Linked DNA regions of Youhaiella tibetensis. The protein of the gene in region 1 interacts with the protein of each later gene in a pairwise test. Links are inferred from orthologs where the notes say so. Each region holds a gene or a part of one and is shown in the gene's direction. Other genes may lie near its edges. The genes, in order: FNA67_RS08810 and FNA67_RS20700.

Region 1 (11,131 bases):
CCAGGACGGCGGTAAAGGCATAAAGCGCAATGGTTTTGGCAGACATGGGAATCCCCTCGCGTTAACGAGCCCATGTTGCCAGCGTTGGGAATTGCCGTTCCGCATATTGAGGATTGGGAATACCATCCACGTTAGCGGAACGATAGCGGACGAGCGTCGACCAATCCGCCACAAGCTGCTGAAAAGTCAATATTTCTCGTAGAACGCGTTTCCACCGGCAACGAGCACGTAGTGCATGTTGTTGTAGGGGAACGTCAGCCCGGCCGTGTGAAAGAACTGTGCGTTACCCACGCCCGGATGGCGCTCGCCTGCCATCACCCGGTCGGCCATCTCGGCGACCAGGGCAACCGAGGCGTCACTCATGGGCCGGTTCAGTACACCCTCGGCGAACTGGTTCTTCTGGCCGACCACGCCGCAGATCGTCTTGGGGTATTGTGGCGAATTGAGCCGGTTCATCACCACGGTTCCCACCGCCAGCATGCCTTCGGCGCTGGAGCGGTTGGATTCGAAATACATGGCGCGCATCAGGCATTCACGCGGATTGGTGGCGGTATAGCCCCAGCTGCCGAACATGGAGAACATGCTGCAGCCGGAAAGGGCCGATGCCGCGATCATGGTTGCCGTAAGCGAAACGAGTTTCGGCCACATGTCGGACTTCCCCTTGGGAGATGAGGGAAGCGCCAAATTAACCGGGCGCCGTTAACATCGGGTTCACTCTAGAGGAGGTGCCGAATGGCCCGAGGCGGCAAGGAAGCCAAGTCCCGTGAACCCGCACAAGGCGAGTTCCAAAACCTGCGCGACAAGCTGCGGCTGCTCTATCACGGCAGTTCGCGGGTCGCGATCCGCTTCCAGTTTTCGGTGCTCATCGTGGATGTGGCGATCCTGGCCTTCTTCATCGCCACGCCGCTGATCAAGGACACGCCCTGGTTCCTCTACATCGACTATTCGGTGGCGGCCCTGATGCTGGCCGACCTCGTGGCGCGTGCGCTCGCCTCGACGGACGTGCCCCGCTGGTTCCGGCAACCGTCAAACTGGGTTGATTTCGTGATCCTGGCGACCCTGCTCGTGCCCTCACTGGGCAATTTCGGGTTCCTGCGCGTCCTGCGCCTGTGGACGCTCTCGCAGAGCCGGGTCATCTGGAAGCCGCTCAAGCGACACGGGCTCGAGCGCTACGAGGATACCGGCAAGGCCGTCACGAACTTGGTGACGTTCCTCTTCGTGGTCGCCGGGTTTATCTACACGTTCTTCTACAAGCCCGGCTCCGGTATCGACGGGTACCTGGACGCGCTCTACTTCACCGTGACCACCATCACCACCACAGGGTTCGGCGACATCACGCTGCCCGGCCCCCTGGGCCGCGTGACGTCGATCGTGGTGATGATCATCGGCATATCGCTCTTCGTACGACTGGCCCAGCAGGTATTCCGGCCGTTCAAGGTGCAGTTCCCCTGCCCGCAATGCGGTTTGCAGCGTCATGAGCCCGACGCCGTGCATTGCAAGGCGTGCGGGCACATCCTCAACATTCCCGACGAGGGACGGAACTAGGCCGCGGGGTCGAAGCCCGGCTTCTTGCGCTTGGGCTTGAAGGGGCGCTCGCCCACGTCCTGACCTGCGGCCGCTGCGGCGGCACGAGCCTTCTTGGCCTTGAAGTCCGGCTTGCCCTTGTCCTTGTTGAAGGGCTTGGACTTGGCTTTCGGCTTCTTGGCCGCGGGAGCCGGCAGTTCCTCGGGCGCGGGGGCGAAAGCCGCCATCGGCTCGAACCTGTCGCCACGCGGCTTCTTGCGCTTCTCCCATTTCGGGGCAGAAGACGACGGACCACCACTCAAGGGCTGGATCGTGACATTGCGTTCGCCCGTGCCGTGGCTGGCCAGGTGGGCCAGATAGGCATCGGCCTTGTTGGCGGCGATCTCGAAATGGGTCTCGGTATCCTGGATCTTGATCGAACCCACCGAGGCCTTCTCGACGCCGCCCGCCTTGCAGATCATCGGCAACAGCCAGCGCGGGTCTGCGCGCTGCTTGCGGCCCAGCGAGAGCTTGAACCAGACGCCTCCGGTCATGCGCTCGGACGGTGCACCGCGCTCGGGACGATCCTTCTTGAAGGATTGCGCCGGCACGGGGATGTCGTCGACCTCTTCGGGGACCGGCCGGGCGGCAAGTTGAACGCGCAGGTAGGCCGCGGCGATCTGCTCTGGTGTATAACGGCCCAGCAGTTCGGTGGCGAAGGCGGCGATGTCCTCGTCGGCGGGAGCGGAAAGCGCGGCATCATCCAGGATCGACTGGCGGTAGCGGGCCTCGATCTGGGCGCTGGTCGGCGCCTGCATGTTGGAGGCTTCGAGACGGGCCAGCTTGAGGACGCGCTGGACGGCGCCACGACGATGCTGCGGCACGATCAGCACGCAGGTGCCCTTGCGCCCTGCCCGGCCGGTACGTCCCGAGCGGTGGAGAAGCGTGTCGGGATTGCCCGGAATATCGGCGTGGATGACCAGGTCGAGATTGGGAATGTCGATGCCGCGCGCGGCGACGTCGGTGGCGACGCAGACGCGGGCACGGCCGTCGCGCATGGATTGGAGCGCGTTGGTGCGCTCGGCCTGCGTCAGCTCGCCCGAGAGCGCCACAACGGCGAAGCCGCGGTTGAGCAGCCGCGCCGTCAGGTGCTTCACGCTCTCACGGGTGTGACAGAAGATGATGGCGTTTGGAGCGTCGAAATAGAGGAGCGTGTTGATGATGGCGTTCTCGCGGTCGTGCGCGGGAACGGTCACGAGCTTGTACTCGATATCGCCATGCTGCTCCTTCTCGCCGGCGACGCTGAGGCGGAGCGCATCGCGCTGGTAGGTCGTGGCGAGCTGGGCGATGGCCTTCGGCACGGTGGCCGAGAACATCAGGGTACGGCGTTCCTCTGGAGAAGCAGCGAGGATGAATTCGAGGTCTTCACGGAAACCGAGATCGAGCATTTCGTCGGCTTCGTCGAGGACGACGGCCTTGAGCTCGGAGATATCGAGGGCACCCTTGGTGATGTGGTCGCGCAGGCGTCCGGGCGTACCCACGACGATGTGGGCGCCGTTGGCGAGCGCGCGGCGCTCGGTGCGGATATCCATACCGCCCACGTTCGAGACGATGCGCGCACCGGCATCGGCATAGAGCCAGGCCAGTTCGCGCTGCACCTGCAGGGCCAGTTCGCGCGTCGGCGCGATCACCAGCGCCAGCGGCTTGCGGGCCTCGCCAAGGTGGTCGCCCCCTTCCAGCAGCGTGGGCGCGATGGCCATGCCGAAGGCCACGGTCTTGCCGGAGCCGGTCTGGGCGGAAACGAGCAGGTCCGCGCCTTCCGCTTCGGGCGCCAGCACCGCGAGCTGAACGGGCGTCAGCGTTTCATAACCGCGGGCGGTCAAGGCGCCGGCCAGTGCCGGAGCGATGGAAGTTGGAAGGGTCACGAGAGGTCTTTCACTTGGGAGGCGCCAGATTGCGCCCTAGGGGGCCATATAGGCAAACTAAAAGGCCGCCCGAAGGCGGCCTTCTGCAATTCGTACGGGGGCTGAAATCAGCCGACGATCTCGAGATCGGAGAAGAAGAACTTGATTTCCTGGGCAGCGGTCTCGGGAGCGTCCGAGCCGTGGACCGAGTTCTCGCCGATCGAGAGGGCGAATTCCTTGCGGATGGTGCCTTCGGCAGCGTTGGCCGGGTTGGTGGCGCCCATGACTTCACGGTTCTTGAGGATGGCGCCTTCGCCTTCCAGGACCTGCACGACCACCGGCTCGGCGCTCATCTGGGCAACCAGCTCGCCGTAGAACGGACGTTCCTTGTGGACGGCGTAGAAGGCGCCGGCCTGGGCGGGGACAGGTGGATGCGCTTGGAAGCGACGACGCGCAGGCCAGCTTCCTCGAACTTGGCGACGATCTTGCCGGTCAGGTTACGGCGGGTCGCATCGGGCTTGATGATCGAAAGGGTGCGCTCGAGAGCCATTGCTTGGTCCTTGACGGATTTTTTGGAAAAGGTCGCGCCTTTTAGCGTCAGGTCGTGACGGGCGCAAGACGGCAGGCGCAGTGCAGCTATGTCACACGCGCCCGATCCAGGGTGGCGTCGGTACGATCAACGCGGCCTGGTGCTGATGAAGACGCCCGTTTCCTTCTCGGAGACCAGGACGCCGCCCCCCTTCTCGAAGGCGGCATCGATCCGCTGGCGAAAGGCCTCGAGCGTCTGCTCGTCGGCGCCGTCACCCGGCGGATAGGAGGTCAGCGCCATGAAGACGTCCTCCGGATCGGTCACATGCAGGCGCGACGGATAGCGGCGGAGTTCGACATTGCCAAACTGATCACCCAGCAGCCGCTCTGCCGTCTCGAATCCGAAGGCAACGCCGGAGGGATCGAGTTCGGGGCTGCCCAGAACCGTCGTCAGCGCATAAAGCTCGCGCATGTTTTCCCGGCCATTGGTGGTTACGGCAAGGACGCCGCCGGGCCGAAGCACCCGAAACATCTCGGCGATCGCCTTGGCCTGATCCGGGACGTGGTAGAGCATATGCATGGCCAGGACCACATCGAAGCTCGCGTCCTCGAACGGCATGGACATGGCGTCGGCCTGGCGCGTGGTCACGCTGTTGACCGGCAGGCCCCGCGTCCGTTCCTCGGCTTCCGAGACCATGCCCGCCGAGGCGTCGGCCAGCACCAGATCAAGGTTCCGGGGCAAGGCGTCGCTCATCTCCTGCCAGAACCAGCCGGGCCCGCAACCGATGTCGAGCACGCGATCGCCTAGGCGTAGCGGCAATTGCTGCAGCACCCAGGGGAACCAGGCCATTTCGGCGATGGTGTGTTTGCCGTTCAGCCGTGCCCGGGCCGCCAGCTTTTCGCTGTCGGCGTATTGTCTGCCCGTCGCGGTGATCGATGACATTGGAGCCCCCCATTTGTGGGATGAGGGCATCGGCGGGATCGGCATGTCAAGGTTGCGCCGAGCATCCGCGGTTGCCAATCCGGGTCCCAGCCCTTATCTGACGGCCTTCCAAGGAAGTGCCTCATCATGCTTACGATCACCAATCTCACCTATCGCATCCAGGGCCGCGTGCTGTTCGACAACGCATCGGTCGTGCTGCCGACTGGGTCAAAGACCGGTTTCGTGGGCAAGAACGGGTCGGGCAAGACGACCCTGTTCCACCTGATCCAGGGCCAGATCGCGCCGGACTCCGGCAGCGTCGAGGTACAGAAGAAGGCGCGGATCGGGGGCGTGGCCCAGGAGGCGCCGGCCACGAGTCTCTCCGTGCTCGAGACGGTGATGGCGGCCGACACCGAGCGCGCGGCGCTTCTCAAGGAAGCCGAGACGGCGCACGACGCCCACCGGATCGCGGAAATCCACACGCGCCTCGCCGATATCGACGCCCACACCGCCGAAGGGCGCGCCTCCACGATCCTCAAGGGATTAGGCTTCGAGTACGACCGCCAGCACGCGCCCACTTCCGAACTCTCGGGTGGCTGGCGCATGCGCGTGGCGCTGGCCGGCGTGCTGTTCAGCCAGCCCGACCTGCTGCTGCTCGACGAGCCGACCAACTATCTCGACCTTGAAGGCACGCTGTGGCTGGAAAAATACCTGGCCACCTATCCCTACACCGTCTTCATGATCAGCCACGATCGCGACCTGCTCAACAAGGCGGTCAACTCGATCATCCATCTCGAGCACGGCAAGCTGACCTTCTACAAGGGCAACTACGACACGTTCGAGACCACGCGCCGCATGCAGATGGAGCTCAACAACAAGTCGCGCGAAAAGACGTTGGCGCAGATTGCGCACCTGCAGAGCTTCGTCGACCGCTTCAAGGCCAAGGCCACCAAGGCGAAACAGGCCCAGGCGCGCGTCAAGATGATCGCTAAGCTCAGGCCGCCGGCGGCGATGTTCGACGAGCACTCCTCGCCTTTCAGCTTCGAGAACCCCAAGAAGATACCGGCTTCGCCGATGATCACGTTCGAGGACGTGTCCGTGGGTTATGGCGACAAGGTCGTGCTCAAGCGCATAACCAACCGTATCGATCCGGAAGACCGCATCGCGCTCATCGGCGTCAACGGCAACGGCAAGTCGACATTCGCCAAGCTTCTGGCAGGTGACCTCAAGCCGATGGGCGGGGAGATGCGCAGGAGCAAGGGGCTGGAGATCGCCTATTTCGCCCAGCACCAGATGGACAAGCTGCGGCCTAACGAGACGCCTCTCGAGCACGTCACCGACCTCATGCCCTATGACAGCGAGGCCAAGCGGCGCAGCCGCGTGGCGCAGATGGGGCTTTCGACCAGCCGCATGGATACGCTGGTCAAGAACCTCTCGGGCGGTGAACGCGCGCGCCTGCTGATGGGCCTGATCACCTTTGGCGGCCCGGGCATGCTGATCCTGGACGAACCCACCAACCATCTGGACATCGACAGCCGCGACGCGCTGGTGCAGGCCCTCAACGACTATGAAGGCGCCGTGCTGATCATCAGCCACGACCGCCACCTGGTCGAAGCTACGGTGGATAAGCTCTGGATCGCCGAAGGCGGCACCATTCACGAGTTCAGCGACGACCTGGACGGTTACCAGCGCATGCTGACCGGCGGAAACCCGAAGAACGGTGGCGGCTCGAGCGGAGCCCCGCTCTCCAAGGACGACCGCAAAAAGGAAAAGCAGGAGGCCGCTGCCCGGCGCGCCGCCGTCGCCCCGCTGCGCAAGGCCATCCAGGACGCAGAGACCAAGATCGGGCGGCTTCGTACCGAGCTCGAGAAGACTGAGCGCCTGCTCGCCGACCCCAAGATTGCCGCCGGCGACAAGGATCGGATCATCGCTCTTTCCAAGGACAAGGCGCGTTTCCTGTCGGAAATCGAGGCTACCGAAGAACACTGGCTTGAGATCAGCGCCGAACTCGAACAAGCTCAGCTTACCCAGGGGTGATTTAGCCATACGCTAACCATTACGGCGCGGCAGAGCTTGGCCCCTCAGCGCAGGCGGCTAAAAGGCCGAAACGTTTTGGAGATGCAAGTGTCCGAACTCACGGCGCAGTGGCTTATCGACAACCTCAATCTGGAGCCGCATTCCGAAGGCGGCTGGTTCCGGCAGACCTTCATCGACCGCGTGGACGAGGGCAGCCGGGCCCACTCGACGCTGATCTATTACCTGCTGGAGGCCGGCGAGGTTTCCAAGTGGCACCGGGTCGATGCGTGCGAGGTATGGCACTGGTATGCCGGCGCCCCCATGCGTCTGACGACGTCGTCCGATGGACTCGCCGCCGGCACCCACCTGCTTGGCAATAACTTCCTCGCGGGCGAACGCCCGCACGTGGTGGTGCCCAAGGACCACTGGCAGACAGCGCGCAGCCTGGGCGACTGGACCCTAGTCGGCTGCACGGTTGCACCGGGGTTCCTCTATTCCAATTTCGAGATCGCCGATCAGGCGAGCATGCCGATTGCGCCCCTTCCGGCCAGTTGACAGGCGGCGCGATTGATCGTTTGCTCGCCGCCCGCTAACCAGCTCCGTTTTACAAGATGATCGCCTGGGCCAGCCGGTTGGCAATTGCAGTTTCGATGGTTCTTGCCTTTGCGGCCGGGGCGCAGGGCGCGGAAAACCTCACGCCCAAGCAGCACAAGGCAGCGCTCGAATGGGCCGCGAACAATTCCTTGTTCGTCCTCTATCACGAGGTCGGCCACCTGCTGGTCGACCAATTGGGTCTGCCCGTGCTGGGGCGCGAGGAGGACGCTGCCGACAACATGGCCAGCTTCACCCTTCTCAAGAAGCATACCCATGCCGCCGATGTGGCGATTGCCGACGCGGCCTATGGTTGGCTGCTCACGGGCAAGGCTTACACGCCCAGGCCCGATGACAGCGACTACTATGCCTCCCACAGCCTCGACCGGCAGCGCGCGTTCCAGATCGTCTGCCTGATGGTGGGCAGCAATCGCCAGGCCTTCGGCAAGATCGCGGACGACTACCACATCGATTCCGATCGCCAGGACGAGTGCGAGTATGACTGGAACCGGCTCGAAGCGAGCATGGATGGCGTTTTGCGTCCGTTCATGGGCAAGAATGCCCGGCCGACGGAGGTGACGATCACCTACCATTCCGCTTCCGGCAAGCTCAACGCTGCAGCCGATGCCTTCAAGAAGAGCGGCGTCTTCGAGCAGGTGGCCGAAGACATCAAGTCTCACTACGGGCTCCGCAACAAGGTGACCCTGCGCGCCAAGCGGTGCGGGGAAGCCAATGCCTTCTACGAGCCCGACACAGTGGAAGTGATCTTCTGCTACGAGCTGATGGACGATTTCGTTCAGCTCATTTCGGAGGACATGCCAGAGGAAGACACCGAGGAAGATCTCGTGCCTCCGCCCGCGACCGGCTTTGGTCGGGCCCAGTCTGCCGCTTCCTGATTTTCAAGACATTTCCGGTATGGGTCAGGCGGGGGCAGCCGGTCTCGGCGTGCCAAACTGCAATTCCGGGTCCGTCATGAAGCGCACTTTCGCACTTGCCTTTCTGCTGCCTTTCGCAATGGGGATGGGCTCCGCCCTGCCCGCTCTGGGCGAAGACATGGATGAAGATGCCATGAACTTTGCCATGCACGATGCGGTCTACACGACCTACCACGAGATCGGGCACCTCTTCGTCTCAGAGTTCGAGTTGCCGGTCCTCGGCAAGGAAGAGGATGCAGCCGACGCCCTCGCGGCGGTCGAACTGCTCGGGCCGGACGCCGCCGAAGACGCCAGCGACGTTCTGGTGGACGCCGCCGATGGCTGGTACTTCAACGCGGTCAAGACGACGGTGAGCGGGGTCGACGACCTCTCCTATTTCGACGACCACAGCCTCGACATCCAGCGCGCCTACGCCATGGTCTGCATGATGGTGGGCGCCGATCCGGACTGGTACGGGGAAGTGGCCGACGCCTATGACATGGACGCGGAGCGCCAGGAGGATTGCGCCGGCGTCTATGAACAGGCGGCCATCGCCTGGGCTTCTATGCTCGAGCCCTACCTCGCCGATGGCACCGAGGGCGAGCGCGTGACCGTCGTCTACGACGACACCGAAGATTACGCTGCCTTCCGCGATGAGCTCGAAAAGCGAGGCATCCTGGAGGCTGCGGCGGCGCAGATCGAAAGCAAGTACGTGCTGCCCCGACCGATCACCTTCCGGGCCACCGAGTGCGAAGAGGCGAACGCCTATTTCAGCGCCGAGGATGCCGAGATCACCTATTGCTACGAGTTGGCTCAATCCATGTACGACATGTACCTGTCGGACATGGCCGAGTGATCAGCTGAAGCCCACGTAGCGGCCGGGTTTGTGATTGATGGCCACGAAGAGGTTGAGGCAGGCCGCGCCGAGCATCGAGATGAGCACCCGGTCGAGCGGCAACACGAAGAGCGCCGAGGCCAGGATGCACAGGTCGACCGCGAGCTGGAAGTAACCGGCGCGGATGCCGAAATTATCTTGCAGGTAGAGTGCGAGGATGTTGATGCCGCCGACGCTGGCGCGGTGGCGGAAAAGCGCCAGCACGCCCATGCCGAGCATCGCCCCTCCCGCGATGGCCGCGTAGAACGGGTTGACGGCGCCCAGGTCGAGCCAATCGGCGGTGAAGGTGGTGAACAGGGAAACCAGCGCCACCGAGATGAAGGACTTGAGCGTGAACTGCCAGCCCATGCGCAGCCAGGCGAGCACGAAGAACGGCAGGTTGATCACGAAGAATAGCGGCCCGAAGCCAAGCCCGAAGGCATACTGGATGATCAGCGCCAGGCCGGCGGTGCTGCCCGAGATCAGCATTGCCTTGGTGTAGAGCGTCAGCCCCAGCGAAACCATCATGGTTCCGAAAAGAATGGCGATGACGTCTTCATAGAACCGGTGGCGGACGGGCGCGTTGGGCGTGTCGATCACGATGGTCAGGCTTTCTTGACCCAGCGCCCGCCGGGATCCTGCTGCCAATAGGTCACGGCGTTTCCCTTGTCCGCCGAAAGCGCGCGCCAGGCGCCTCGTGCTTCGACCACGGCGTCCGGATCGTAGCCCGAGAAGATGAAGACGATCCGCTCGTAGCCGGTTGCGCTCTGGGGTACGGCGCGATCGACGAAGAAGCGCACGTTGGCGCCGTTGGGGTTCTCCGATCCCGTGGCGATGAGGATGGGCTGGTCGGGATCGATCTCGTCTCCAGCCAGCCCATGCGGCAGGAAGCTGTCGTCCCGGTAGGTCCAGAGCGTGGCATCGAGCGCCTCGGCGCGTTCGCGGCTACCGGTTTCCACCACCGCGCGCCAGCCGCGCTCCACAGTCTTCTCCAGGAGCTGGGGAAGAACCTTTTCGAGCGGCTGGTTTTCAAGGTGGTAGAAGAGCACGTCGGGCATGCGCGTTTGTTGCCCATGTCGGAGCCCCGCACAAGACCCGATGCAATCGGGTCCCGTGCGGCGGCGTTGCGGCCTCAGCCTTCGTAGTAGTCGCGGACCAGGCGATCGAGCAGCGTGACGCCGAATCCCGGACCCCAGCTCGTATTGATCTCGCTGGGCGAAACGCCCATCCCCGCCCCAGCGATGTCGAGGTGCGCCCAGGGCACGTCGTTGACGAAGCGCTGCAGGAACGCGGCGGCGGTGATCGAGCCGGCCGGGCGCCCGCCGGTGTTCTTGATGTCGGCGAAGCGGCTCTCGATGAGCTTGTCGTAGGCCGGGCCGAGCGGCATGCGCCAGACCTTTTCGTTCGAGGCGATGCCGGCGGCATAAAGGCGCGCGGCGAGTTCGTCGTTGTTGGAGAAGAGGCCCGCATGGTCCTGCCCGAGCGCAATTATGATGGCGCCGGTGAGGGTTGCCAGGTTGATCATGAACCGCGGCTTGAACCGTTCCTGGGTGTACCAGAGCGCGTCGGCGAGCACGAGCCGGCCCTCGGCATCGGTGTTGATAATCTCGATGGTCGTGCCGGACATGGCCTTGACGATATCGCCGGGCCGCGTGGCAGTGCCCGACGGCATGTTTTCGACGAGCCCGATGACGCCCACCGCGTTGACCTTGGCCTTTCGCGCGGCGAGGGCATGCATGAGGCCGGTCACCGCGGCGGCGCCACCCATGTCGCCCTTCATGTCTTCCATGCTGGCCGCCGGCTTGATCGAGATGCCGCCCGTATCGAAAACCACGCCCTTGCCGATGAAGGCAACGGGAGCATCGCCGGGGTTGCCGCC
Region 2 (11,836 bases), 2.4 Mb from region 1 along the record:
GGTTCGGCCGAGGAAGATGCGGCCCAGTTCCTGATCGATGAAGCCAAGCGCGGCCGCAAGAAGCCGATGGCCGGGTTCATCGCGGGCCTCACCGCTCCGGCGGGTCGCACGATGGGTCATGCTGGCGCCGTAATTTCGGGCGGTAAGGGCGGCGCTGAAGACAAGATCGCGGCCATGGAACGGGCCGGGATCCGGGTTTCCAAGTCCCCGGCGCGAATCGGGGTGACGCTGGCCGAAGTCCTCAAGGGCTGAGACCGGCACGAAAAATAGCCGGCGGGACGCCACGCACGCCCCGCCCGTTAAGATGATTGCAAGCCAAAGCGGTCAGATTGAGGACCGCGCCCGGCCGGGGGCGCCCGGCATGATGAAAAGGATGGCGGGCGAGAACCCCGCGCTAGAAAAATGACACGACAGGAAAAGAACGAAGCGTTCTTGTTGACCTCCTTCCTCTATGGCGGCAATGCCGACTATATCGAGGAGCTGTACGCGAGGTTCAAAACCGATCCCTCAAGTGTCGATCCCACCTGGGCAAGCTACTTCGGTAAGCTCGGCGACGATGCCGCCCAGGTCTCCAGGAATGCGGAGGGCCCGAGCTGGGCCCGGACCGACTGGCCGCAGGCGCCCAATGGCGAGCTGGTGGCCGCGCTCGACGGCAATTGGGGCATAAGCCCCTCCCAGATCGCCATGAAGACCGCCAAGGCGGTGACCGCGAAGGCCGAATCGGCCGGCGCGCCGGTGCCCACGCCTGCCCAGGTCATGCAGGCCACGCGCGATTCCATCCACGCCATCATGATGATCCGCGCCTACCGGATGCGCGGTCACCTGCAGGCGGACCTCGATCCCCTTAAACTCAAGGCGCCCGAGCCGGCGCCGGAGCTCGATCCGGCCACCTACGGGTTCCAGCCGTCCGATTACGACCGCAAGATCTTCATCGACAACTATCTGGGCCTCGAGTTCGCGACGGTCCCGGAAATGCTGGCGATCCTGCAGCGCACCTATTGCTCCACGGTCGGCGTGGAGTTCATGCACATCTCCGATCCCGAGGCCAAGCAGTGGATCCAGGAGCGCATCGAGGGGCCGGACAAGGAGATCACCTTCACGCCCGAGGGCAAGAAGGCCATTCTCAACAAGCTCATCGAGGCTGAAGGCTTCGAGAAGTTCCTCGACGTCAAGTATACCGGCACCAAGCGCTTTGGCCTGGACGGCTCGGAATCGCTGATTCCCGCCCTCGAGCAGATCATCAAGCGCGGCGGGGCGCTGGGCGTTAAGGACATCGTGCTGGGCATGGCCCATCGCGGGCGCCTCAACGTTCTCACCCAGGTCATGCAGAAGCCGCACCGCGCGCTTTTCCATGAGTTCAAGGGCGGCGCCTTCTATCCCGACGACGTCGAGGGTTCGGGCGACGTCAAGTATCACCTGGGCGCCTCCTCGGACCGCGAGTTCGATCACAACAAGGTGCACCTGTCGCTGACGGCCAACCCGTCGCACCTGGAAATCGTCGATCCGGTGGTGCTGGGCAAGGCCCGCGCCAAGCAGGACCTGCACAATTCGCCGGACGGCAAGCTGCTCTCGTACGACCAGACCCGCGTCATCGACCGGTCGATGGTCCTGCCGCTGCTGCTGCACGGGGATGCGGCCTTTGCCGGCCAAGGCGTGGTCGCCGAGTGCCTGGGGCTTTCGGGCCTCAAGGGTCACCGCACGGGCGGCTCGATCCATTTCGTCATCAACAACCAGATCGGCTTTACCACCTCCCCGATCTATTCGCGCTCCTCGCCCTATCCGACCGACGTCGCCAAGATGATCGAGGCCCCGGTGTTCCACGTGAACGGGGACGATCCGGAGGCGGTGGTCTATGTGGCCAAGATCGCCATCGAATACCGCCAGCGCTTCGGGCGCCCGGTGGTCATCGACATGTTCTGCTATCGCCGCTTCGGCCATAACGAAGGTGACGAGCCCAGCTTCACCCAGCCGCTGATGTATTCGCGCATCCGCAGCCACAAGACCACGCTCGAGATCTACTCGGAAAAGCTGGTGGCCGAAGGGCTGGTGAGCGCCGAGGACATCGAGAACCTCAAGGCCGGCTGGCGCGCGCACCTGGAAGGCGAGTTCGAGGCCGGGCAGAACTACCGCCCCAACAAGGCCGACTGGCTCGACGGGCAGTGGAAGAACTTCAAGACCGCCGAGGTCGACGGGCCGCGTCGCGGGGATTCGGGCGTCGAGATCGCCCGTCTGACCGAGATCGGCACCAAGCTGGCCAAGGTTCCGGAGGGCTTTAACGTCCACCGCACCATCAAGCGGTTCATGGACAATCGCCTGCAGGCCATCGAGAGCGGGCAGGGCCTGGACTGGGCCACCGCCGAAGCTCTGGCGTTCGGCACGCTGGTCACCGAGGGCCACCCGGTGCGCCTTTCGGGCCAGGACGTCGAGCGCGGCACCTTCACCCAGCGTCACTCGGTGCTCTACGATCAGGAGACCGACGCTTCCTATACCCCGCTCAACGCGCTCGATCCCAACCAGTCGCGCTACGAAGTCATCAACTCGATGCTTTCCGAAGAGGCGGTGCTGGGCTTCGAATACGGCTACTCGCTGGCCGAGCCCAAGGCGCTGACCCTGTGGGAAGCCCAGTTCGGCGATTTCGCCAACGGCGCCCAGGTGGTGGTGGACCAGTTCATCTCCTCGGGCGAGCGCAAGTGGTTCCGCATGTCGGGCCTGGTCATGCTCCTGCCGCACGGCTATGAGGGCCAGGGACCCGAGCACTCCTCGGCGCGCCTCGAGCGCTATCTCCAGCTCTGCGCCGAAGACAACATGCAGGTCGCCAACTGCACGACGCCGGCCAATTACTTCCACATCCTGCGCCGCCAGATCACCCGCGACTTCCGCAAGCCGCTGATCCTGATGACGCCCAAGTCGCTGCTGCGCCACAAGCGGGCCGTCTCGGGCCTGGCCGAACTGGGTCCGGACAGCTGCTTCCATCGCCTGCTCTGGGACGATGCCGAGGCGCCGGGCGTGCCCAAGACCACCATCAAGCTGGCGGCCGACGACAAGATCCGCCGCGTGGTGCTGTGCTCGGGCAAGGTCTATTACGACCTGCTCGAGGACCGCGAGAAGCGCGGCATCGACGATGTCTACCTGCTGCGCCTCGAGCAGCTCTATCCGTTCCCGGCCAAGGCCCTGCTCGACGAACTCTCGCGCTTCCAGAACGCGGAGATCGTCTGGTGCCAGGAAGAGCCGCGCAACATGGGCGCCTGGGCGTTCGTGCAGCCCTATATCGACTGGGTCATGGAACAGATGGGCCGCGCCGGCCAGCGTCCGCGCTATGTCGGGCGCCCGGCTTCCGCGTCCACGGCAACGGGCCTCATGCGCCTGCATCTGGAACAATTGCACAGCTTCCTCGAAGAAGCTTTCGCCAAGTAAGAGGACAATAAAGTGTCGGTAGATATCCGGGTGCCCGCTCTGGGCGAAAGCGTCACCGAAGCCACGATCGGCCAATGGTTCAAGAAGGTAGGCGAAGCGGTCGCCGCCGATGAGCCGGTGGTCGAGCTGGAAACGGACAAGGTGACGATCGAGGTCCCGGCCCCGGCTGCAGGCGTACTCGAAGCCATCGCAGCCAATCCGGGCGATACGGTCAATGTCGGGGCGCTGATCGGCGCCATCGGCGGTGGTGACGGCAAGCCTGCCGCCGCTCCCGCCGCCAAGCCGGCCGAGGCCCCCAAGGCCGCTCCCGCCGCGGCGCCTGCCGCTGCCCCGGCCGCTTCGACGGCCTCGGGTTCTGCGGCCATTCCGCCCAGCCCGTCGGCAGCCAAGATTCTGGCCGAAAAGGGCCTCTCGCCCGATGGGCTTGCCGGTTCGGGCAAGCATGGCCAGGTGCTCAAGGAAGATGCGCTGGCCGCAGCCGCGCCCGCCCCGGTCGCCGCGCCGGCGGCCCGGGCCGAAGCGCCTGCGCCGACTCCCGCCCCGGCTCCGCGTGCCCCTTCGCTCGCCGAAGATGGCGCGCGCGAGGAGCGCGTGAAGATGACGCGCCTGCGCCAGACCATCGCGCGCCGCCTCAAGGACGCCCAGAACACGGCGGCCATGCTCACCACCTTCAACGAGGTGGACATGAAGCCGGTCATGGACCTGCGCGCCCGCTACAAGGACATTTTCGAGAAGAAGCACGGGGTCAAGCTCGGCTTCATGGGCTTCTTCACCATGGCCGTCGTCCATGCCCTCAAGGAGATCCCGGCGGTCAATGCCGAGATCGACGGCGACGAGCTCATCTACAAGAACTACGCCCATATCGGGGTGGCCGTGGGCACCGAGAAGGGCCTGGTGGTTCCGGTGGTGCGCAATGCCGACCAGATGTCGATCGCCGGCGTCGAGAAGGAAATCTCGCGCCTGGGCAAGCTCGCCCGTGACGGCCAGCTCTCGATGGCCGACATGCAGGGCGGCACCTTCACCATCTCCAACGGCGGCGTCTACGGCTCGCTGATGTCGACGCCGATCCTCAACGCCCCGCAGTCGGGCATCCTGGGCATGCACAAGATCCAGGAGCGCCCGGTCGTCGAGAACGGCCAGATCGTCATCCGTCCGATGATGTATCTCGCCCTTTCCTACGATCACCGGATCGTGGACGGCAAGGAAGCGGTGACGTTCCTGGTGCGGGTCAAGGAAAGCCTCGAGGCGCCCGAGCGCCTGGTGCTGGACCTCTAGTGAAATGGCTCGGGGCGACAAGCACCTCGAGTATTTCAACATCACCGTTGGGCTGATCTTCGACTACCTGATCTCCAATTTCCCGATCACCCAGGACATCCGCCCGGATGTCCTGGGCGAACCCTTCGAGAAGCTGGTGATCGTGGCGAGCGAGGAGACGCAGCGGCAGAAGCCCAACCTGCGCCAGCAGGTCGGGGAGCGCTATATCGAAGGCTCCAACATCCCGCCGCGCATCTATGTCGAGCAGGTCCTCGATTGGCTCGAGCACGAGGGCTTCATCTACAAGGCCGGCGCCAAGGACTATCAATTGACCCGGGAAACGCTGACCATCCTCAATTCGGTCCCCGAAGGCCTGCAGGAGAAGTTCTCGGACCGGCTCAGCCAGGCCGTGGGCGATGTGGCCAATATGGGCATGCGCACGGTGATCAGCGAAACAGTGGGCCAGATCATCGGGGCGGCGGCGCGCTCCTTTACGGGGCATAGCGGGTAAGCCATGCAGGGACACTGGCTCGAATATCTGGGGTTGATGCTGGCCTTCGGCATCAACGCCGTCATTCCCGGCGCCGATTTCGCCATGGTGCTGCGCCAGTCGATCGCCCATGACCGCAAGGCGGCCCTGTTCACCTCGGCGGGCATCGCCACCTCGATCCTCGTCCATGGCAGCTATACGCTGCTGGGCGTCGGGGTCATCGTCGGGCAATCGATCCTGCTCTTTGATACCCTCAAATATCTGGGCGCGGCCTACCTTCTCTATCTGGGCATCTCGGCGCTGCGCGGGCCTGCCCCGCAGCCGCCCAAGGACCTGGGCGAGGACAGCCCGCGTTCGGCCACGCCCTGGGGCGCTTTTGCGCTGGGTTTCCTCACGAACCTGCTCAATCCCAAGGCGGTGCTGTTCTTCCTGGCCCTGTTCACCACCCTGGTCAGCGCCACCACGAGCGGGCCGGTCAAGGTGTTCTATGTCGGCTCGATGAGCCTAGTGCTGTTTTCCTGGTTCGCGCTGGTCTCGGTGTTCTTCACCGTGCCGCGGGTGCGGAACGGCTTTTTCAAACTCGGACGGTGGTTTAATCGCGTCACCGGCCTTACATTCATCCTGTTGGCGATCCGCGTGGCGATCGCGCGGCAACACTAAGGTTTGGGGAAATGGCGGAGCAATTCGACTTCACGGTCATCGGTAGCGGCCCTGGCGGCTATGTGGCGGCAATCCGGGCGGCACAGCTCGGCATGAAGGTCGCCGTGATCGAAAAGTGGGCCACGTTCGGGGGCACCTGCCTCAATATCGGCTGCATCCCCTCCAAGGCGCTGCTGTTCGCCAGCGAGCGGTTCGAAGAAGCCGGGCACATGTTCTCCCAGCTCGGCATCGACATCCCGGCGCCGGTGCTCAACCTGCCGCAGATGCTCAACCACAAGGACGAGACTGTCGCCTCCAACGTCAACGGCGTGGAGTATCTCTTCAAGAAGAACAAGATCACCACCTTCCGCGGCATCGGCTCGATCGCCGCGCCGGGCAAGGTCCTGGTCACGCCCCAGAGCGGGCCGACCATTACGGTGGAAACCAAGAACATCGTCATCGCTTCCGGCTCGGTCTCGGCCAACCTGCCGGGCATCGAGATCGACGAGAAGCAGATCGTGACCTCGACCGGGGCCATCGCGCTCGACAAGGTGCCCGAGCGGCTCCTGGTCATCGGCGCCGGCGTCATCGGGCTCGAGCTGGGCTCGGTGTGGAACCGGCTGGGCTCCAAGGTCACGGTGGTCGAATATCTCGACCGCATCCTCCCCGGCATGGACAGCGAAGTGGCCCGCCAGTTCCAGCGCATGCTCCAGAAGCAGGGCTTCGAGTTCAAGCTGGGCAGCAAGGTCTCGGGCGTCGAAAAGCAGGAAGACGGCTCGCTCAAGGTGCGGGTCGAGCCGGCCAAGGGCGGCGATGTGGAGTTCCTCGATGTCGATGTGGCGCTCGTGGCCATCGGCCGCAAGCCCTATACGGACGGACTGGGCCTCGAGATCGTGGGCGTGGCGCTCGATGAGCGCGGGCGCGTGCGCACCGATGCCCATTACAAGACCAGCGTGGACGGCATCTACGCGATCGGGGACGTCATCGCCGGCCCCATGCTGGCCCACAAGGCCGAGGACGAGGGCATAGCGGTGGCCGAGATCGTCGCCGGTCAGGCCGGGCACGTCAATTACGGCGCCATTCCCTCGGTGGTCTATACCAGCCCGGAAGTGGCCTCGGTCGGCAAGACCGAGGACGAGCTCAAGGCCGAAGGCATCGACTACAAGGTCGGCAAGTTCCCCTTCACCGCCAATGGCCGCGCCAAGGCCATGCTGGCCACGCAGGGGTTCGTGAAGATCCTGGCCGATGTTGCCACCGATCGCGTCCTGGGCGCCCATATCGTGGGCGCCAATGCCGGCGAGATGATCCACGAACTGACCGTGCTCATGGAGTTCTCGGGCGCCGGGGAAGACCTGGCCCGCACCACCCATGCCCATCCCACGCTCTCGGAGGCCATCCGCGAGGCCGCCCTCATGCTGGGCGACGGCGCCATCCACATCTGATGGCAGTGGATTGAAAGGGGGCTGCGGCCCCCTTTTGCTTCGAGCGCTGGCCCCCCGCGTAGCCGAGCACACTTTGCGACCAACTCGCCACTCTCACCGATCTTCCCGTGCGCAGCCGGCCCTGTATTCATGCCGTATCGCGCCGGCAGGTCTCCCTCCCCCTTGTGGGGAGGGAACAAGGGTGGGGGAGATGCGAGTCTCGAAGTCTGGGGCTCACCCCACCCGCAATCCCTCCTCACAAGGGGAGGGAGACGAACCATCCGCTGAATTTTCGCGCCCCCCTCATCACTGCTACACAGAAGTCCCCTCGCCACCCGCGTTGAGCAGCCGTCGGCCCCGACCCTGGCTCTGAAGCATTGTCGGCGGCTACGCGCTGGAACCCCTCGGGGTGCCCCGTCGTTGTGGCTTTGCGACATTTGTCGCAAGCCCCCGCCCACGGATTGGCCCGGCTCGTTAGCCGGGACCCCGAGCCCAGGACGGGGGTTTTGCTTATCGTGCCCCTTTATCCCCGGAGGATCCTCGACATGGCCGATCTCATCGCCGAAGCCGAACGCAACGCCGCGCTTGCCGAAATGCCCTGGGACTATGACGAGGAGCGCAAGTCCATCTTCCGCAGCTTTGGCTTCCGCGATTTCTCGGAGGCCTTCGCCTTCATGACCCGGGTGGCGTTGCTGGCCGAAAAGGCGGGCCACCATCCGGACTGGTCCAATTCCTACAATGTGGTCGCCATCTCGCTTTCCACCCACGACGCGGGCGGGGTGACGCGCAACGACATCGAACTGGCCCGCAGGATCGACGCGCTGATCGAATAGCCCCTAATGAAAATTCCGCCCAGACGGCAGGGCGGCATGGGCCTGGCGGAGGATAGAGTCCTGGATCTTGCGTTCTGCCGCCAACCTGGGGTCGAGAGTAGGGTCACGTTTGCCCTCATCGGCACGGGCGAGTATCGCGTCACCAAGGTCGTGCCCACTGGCAATCGCCAGCAATTGCGGGGTGAGATCGTGGAAGGATCGCGCAACAAGGTGCACCACTAGCCCTTCGCGCTGCACCACGCCTTTCACTGCCAGCATGCGCGCGGTCAGCACCAGGCGTCGATTGGCCTGAAACACCTTGTCCCAGACCACGACATTGGCGATGCCCGTCTCATCTTCCAGGGTCATGAAAATCACGCCGCTGGCCGTGCCGGGCCGCTGACGCACCAGCACCAGCCCGGCGACCTCGACAATCCTGCCCGGGACGGCCTCAGCGAGGAATTCGGTAGGTCGGGTGGCGCGCTCCTCCAGCATCGAGCGCATGAATGTCACCGGGTGGCTCTTGAGCGAGAGCGAGAGTGTCCGGTAATCATGGATGACCGATTCCCCTTCGCTCATGAGCGGCAATCTCTCCTCTCCTTCCTGTGCCGGCGCGGTGGGCAGGCCCGAGACGGCAAAGAGCGGCAAGGTTTCGGCACCTGCCGTTCCCATCAAGCCCTTGACCGTCCAGAGCGCCTGCCGGCGGCTCAGGCCAATGGACCGGAAGGCATCGGCTTCCGCCAGCTTCTGCAGGACCGAAACCGGCAGGCCGGTCCGCAACCAGAAATCCCGGATCGATGTATATCCGTCCCCACGCCGGGCAACGATCAGATCGCGATGGTCCGTCTTGAGACCGCTGATATTGCACAGGCCCAGCCGCAAGGCGCGGGTGGTCCGGATGTCGTTGATCATGTCCTGGTGACGCCGGTTGAGATTTTCCGCCTCCCAGCGCCCGTCCTCGAGGGTGTTGTCGGCAGATGAGCGGTTCACGTCGACATCGAGTATCTGGACGCCATGCTCGCGGGCATCGCGGACGAGCTGGGCCGGTGCATAGAACCCCATGGGCTGGCTGTTGAGCAGGGCGCAGGCGAAGACATCGGGATAATGGCATTTGAGCCAGCACGAAACATAGACGAGCAGGGCGAAGGACGCTGCATGGCTTTCCGGAAAGCCATAATCGGCAAAGCCCTCGATCTGCTTGAAGCAGCGTTCGGCGAACTCGGCTTCGTAGCCGTTCCTGGCCATCCCCTGCAGGAAACGCTCCTTATACTTGTGGATGGTGCCGTTGCGGCGGAACGTGGCCATGGCCCGCCGAAGCTGGTCGGCCTCGCCCGGACTGAAGCCGGCTCCGACAATGGCGATCTGCATGGCCTGCTCCTGGAAGAGCGGGATACCTTTTGTCCGTTCGAGGACTTCGTGGAGCCTGGGGTTGATTTCCGGCTTCTCGATGCCCTGCCGCCGCTTGAGGTAGGGATGCACCATGCCGCCCTGGATCGGGCCGGGCCGTACGATTGCCACCTCAATGACCAGATCGTAGAACTTTTCCGGTTTGAGACGGGGCAGCATCGACATCTGCGCCCGGCTTTCGATCTGGAACACGCCGACCGTATCGGCTCGATGCGTCATGGCATAAACGCGATCGCTCAGGGCGGGCTGGCCTCGTCTGCGCCGGTCCACATCTTCCTTTTCCTCGTTCAACACGCCTTCCAGCACCAGGTCGAGTCCGTAATGCTCGCGCATGAGATCGAAGGCGCGACGGATACAGGTCAGCATGCCCAGGGCCAGCACATCGACCTTGAGGATGCCCAGGGCATCGAGGTCGTCCTTGTCCCACTCGACCACGGTTCTCTTCTCCATGGCGGCATTGCTGATGGGGACGATGTGGTCGAGATAGTCGCGTGTGATGACGAAGCCGCCCACGTGCTGGGACAGGTGACGCGGGAAGCCGGTCAACTCCCCGGCAATATCGAGGACCTTGCTCAAGGCCGGATCGTCAGGATCGTAGCCCAGGGACTGGACCCGATCCGGATGCAGGCGGCCCGAGTGCCAGCCCCAGCTCAGGCCGTTGAGAGCGGCGATCATGTCCGAGGACAGCCCGAAGACTTTTGCAACCTCGCGGATGGAACCGCGCGAGCGATAGGTCACCACCGTTGCCGTCAGCCCGGTACGGTCGCGCCCGTATTTCTCGTAGAGATATTGCATGACCTCTTCGCGCCGCTCGTGTTCGAAGTCGACGTCGATATCGGGCGGCTCGTCCCGCTCGGTCGAGATGAAGCGCCCGAAGACCAGATTGCCGACCTCGGGGTCGACCGAGGTGACCCCCAGACAGAAGCAGACCATGGAATTAGCCGCCGATCCGCGCCCCTGGCAGAGGATATTCCTCTCCTGCCGGGCAAAGCGCACGAGGTCGTGGACGGTCAGAAAGTAAGCGGCATAGCGCTTATAGGCGATGAGACAGAGCTCGCTCCATATCCCCCTTTTGACCTTCTCGGGAATGCCCTTGGGATAGCGCCAATGCGCACCTTCCCAGGTCAGGCGTTCGAGCGTTTCCTGTGCCGTCTCGCCATTGCCTACGGTTTCCTCGGGATAATTGTAGGCCAGGTCCGTCAGGCGAAAGCGGAGGCGCCCGATGAAGTTCTGCGTCTCGCGGATGGCTTGCGGATGCTCCCTGAAAAGGCGCGCCATCTCGAAGGGATGCTTGAGGTAACGCTCGGCGTTCTTCTGCAAGGTGCGGCCGGCCTCGAAAATCGTCATGTGCTCGCGGATGCAGGTCACCACATCCTGGAGCACGCGCCGGCCGGGCTCGTGGTAGAGCACGTCGTTGACGGCAAGCATCGGAATGCCGTTCCTGGCGGCAAGGTCGGCCAGGCGGTTGAGCCGCATCCGGTCCTGACCGCGATAGGTGCAGCCGGCAGCCAGCCATACCCGGCCATCGGCAAAAGCCTTGAGGGTGGACAAAGCCGCTTCGCTTTCCTCCCAACGTCCTTCGTCGACCTGGAAGATGAAAAGCTGCCCTTCGGCAAAGGCTTCGAGATCCTCAAAATGAAGCGTGCAGGCGCCTTTTTCGGCACGCAAATTGCCGGTCGTCAGCAGTTTGCAGAGCCGCCCATAGGCCTGCCTGTCCGTAGGGTAGGCCAGAATGTCGGGCGTGCCGTCGGCAAAGACCAGCCTCACCCCCACCACGTAGCGGAAGCGCTGGGCCGCAGCGGCCAGATCGGGCTTGTCGCGCAGGTCGCGCAGCGCGGTAAAAGCCCGGACGACGCCGGCAAAGGAATTGCGGTCACAAAGGCCCAGGCCCGTCATGCCCAGGCTTACGGCGCGCGTCAGCAATTCCTCCGGATGCGCCGCTCCGCGCAGGAAGGAAAAATTGCTGGTGGTCATCAGCTCGGCATAGGCCGGGATGTCAGGCTTTTCAGTGGCACGCCTGGCCGTGAAGCGATTTTCGCTCATGGCAAAAATCCATGCATGAACCACTGCGGGTTGGGTTCTTCTCCGTAAAGTCCCTGGCGGAAGAGCCAGAAACGCCGGCCGCCATCATCTTCGGCAACGTAATAGTCCCGGCTCGGAATAATGTGGCGAAGGATCTCGATCCGCGGCTTCTCGCTCGCCGGTTTCCTGCGATCCTCGGGGCGTGGCGGCAACAAGCGTCGTTCCGAAAGCTCGAATTCGTCCAGCCACCATTCCTCGCCAATGCGCTCGGGGCCGGAAGCCTTGACGAACCGGTAAAGAATGCGTCGCCAGACCATGCTGGCGGGCGGACCGTCCGGGACTTCCGCAGTGACCTTAATGGGCTCTGGGGCCGGCAG

The links.
Region 2: the proteins of FNA67_RS08810 (region 1) and FNA67_RS20700 interact in binary tests that used the Escherichia coli proteins (3 or more experiments, as listed by UniProt). The link is inferred for Youhaiella tibetensis from one-to-one orthologs.

What each region holds. Positions count from the first base shown.
Region 1 is NZ_CP041690.1:1,831,444-1,842,574, reverse strand. What follows is about bases 4,547-7,449. They hold FNA67_RS08810 (ABC-F family ATP-binding cassette domain-containing protein), read left to right. Parts: upstream 4,547-5,004; coding sequence 5,005-6,894; downstream 6,895-7,449. Other genes in these bases: FNA67_RS08805 (cupin domain-containing protein), read left to right, coding at 6,976-7,428; FNA67_RS08815 (class I SAM-dependent methyltransferase), read right to left, coding at 4,547-4,878. In the rest of the region: FNA67_RS08840 (SMP-30/gluconolactonase/LRE family protein), read right to left, coding at 1-46; FNA67_RS08830 (ion channel), read left to right, coding at 733-1,545; FNA67_RS08825 (DEAD/DEAH box helicase), read right to left, coding at 1,542-3,428; more of FNA67_RS08815, read right to left, coding at 4,084-4,546; FNA67_RS08800 (DUF4344 domain-containing metallopeptidase), read left to right, coding at 7,524-8,360; FNA67_RS08795 (DUF4344 domain-containing metallopeptidase), read left to right, coding at 8,437-9,234; FNA67_RS08790 (YitT family protein), read right to left, coding at 9,235-9,900; FNA67_RS08785 (DNA polymerase III subunit chi), read right to left, coding at 9,858-10,310; FNA67_RS08780 (leucyl aminopeptidase), read right to left, coding at 10,385-11,131. UniProt on the Escherichia coli protein: Genetic data indicate it may be involved in ribosome assembly or function.
Region 2 is NZ_CP041690.1:4,220,223-4,232,058, reverse strand. Bases 7-3,614 are described here. They hold FNA67_RS20700 (2-oxoglutarate dehydrogenase E1 component), read left to right. Parts: upstream 7-402; coding sequence 403-3,414; downstream 3,415-3,614. Other genes in these bases: odhB (2-oxoglutarate dehydrogenase complex dihydrolipoyllysine-residue succinyltransferase), read left to right, coding at 3,427-3,614; sucD (succinate--CoA ligase subunit alpha), read left to right, coding at 7-252. Outside these bases: more of sucD, read left to right, coding at 1-6; more of odhB, read left to right, coding at 3,615-4,689; FNA67_RS20690 (hypothetical protein), read left to right, coding at 4,694-5,179; FNA67_RS20685 (LysE family transporter), read left to right, coding at 5,183-5,818; lpdA (dihydrolipoyl dehydrogenase), read left to right, coding at 5,830-7,239; FNA67_RS20675 (4a-hydroxytetrahydrobiopterin dehydratase), read left to right, coding at 7,764-8,051; FNA67_RS20670 (error-prone DNA polymerase), read right to left, coding at 8,055-11,480; FNA67_RS20665 (Y-family DNA polymerase), read right to left, coding at 11,477-11,836. UniProt on the Escherichia coli protein: E1 component of the 2-oxoglutarate dehydrogenase (OGDH) complex which catalyzes the decarboxylation of 2-oxoglutarate, the first step in the conversion of 2-oxoglutarate to succinyl-CoA and CO(2).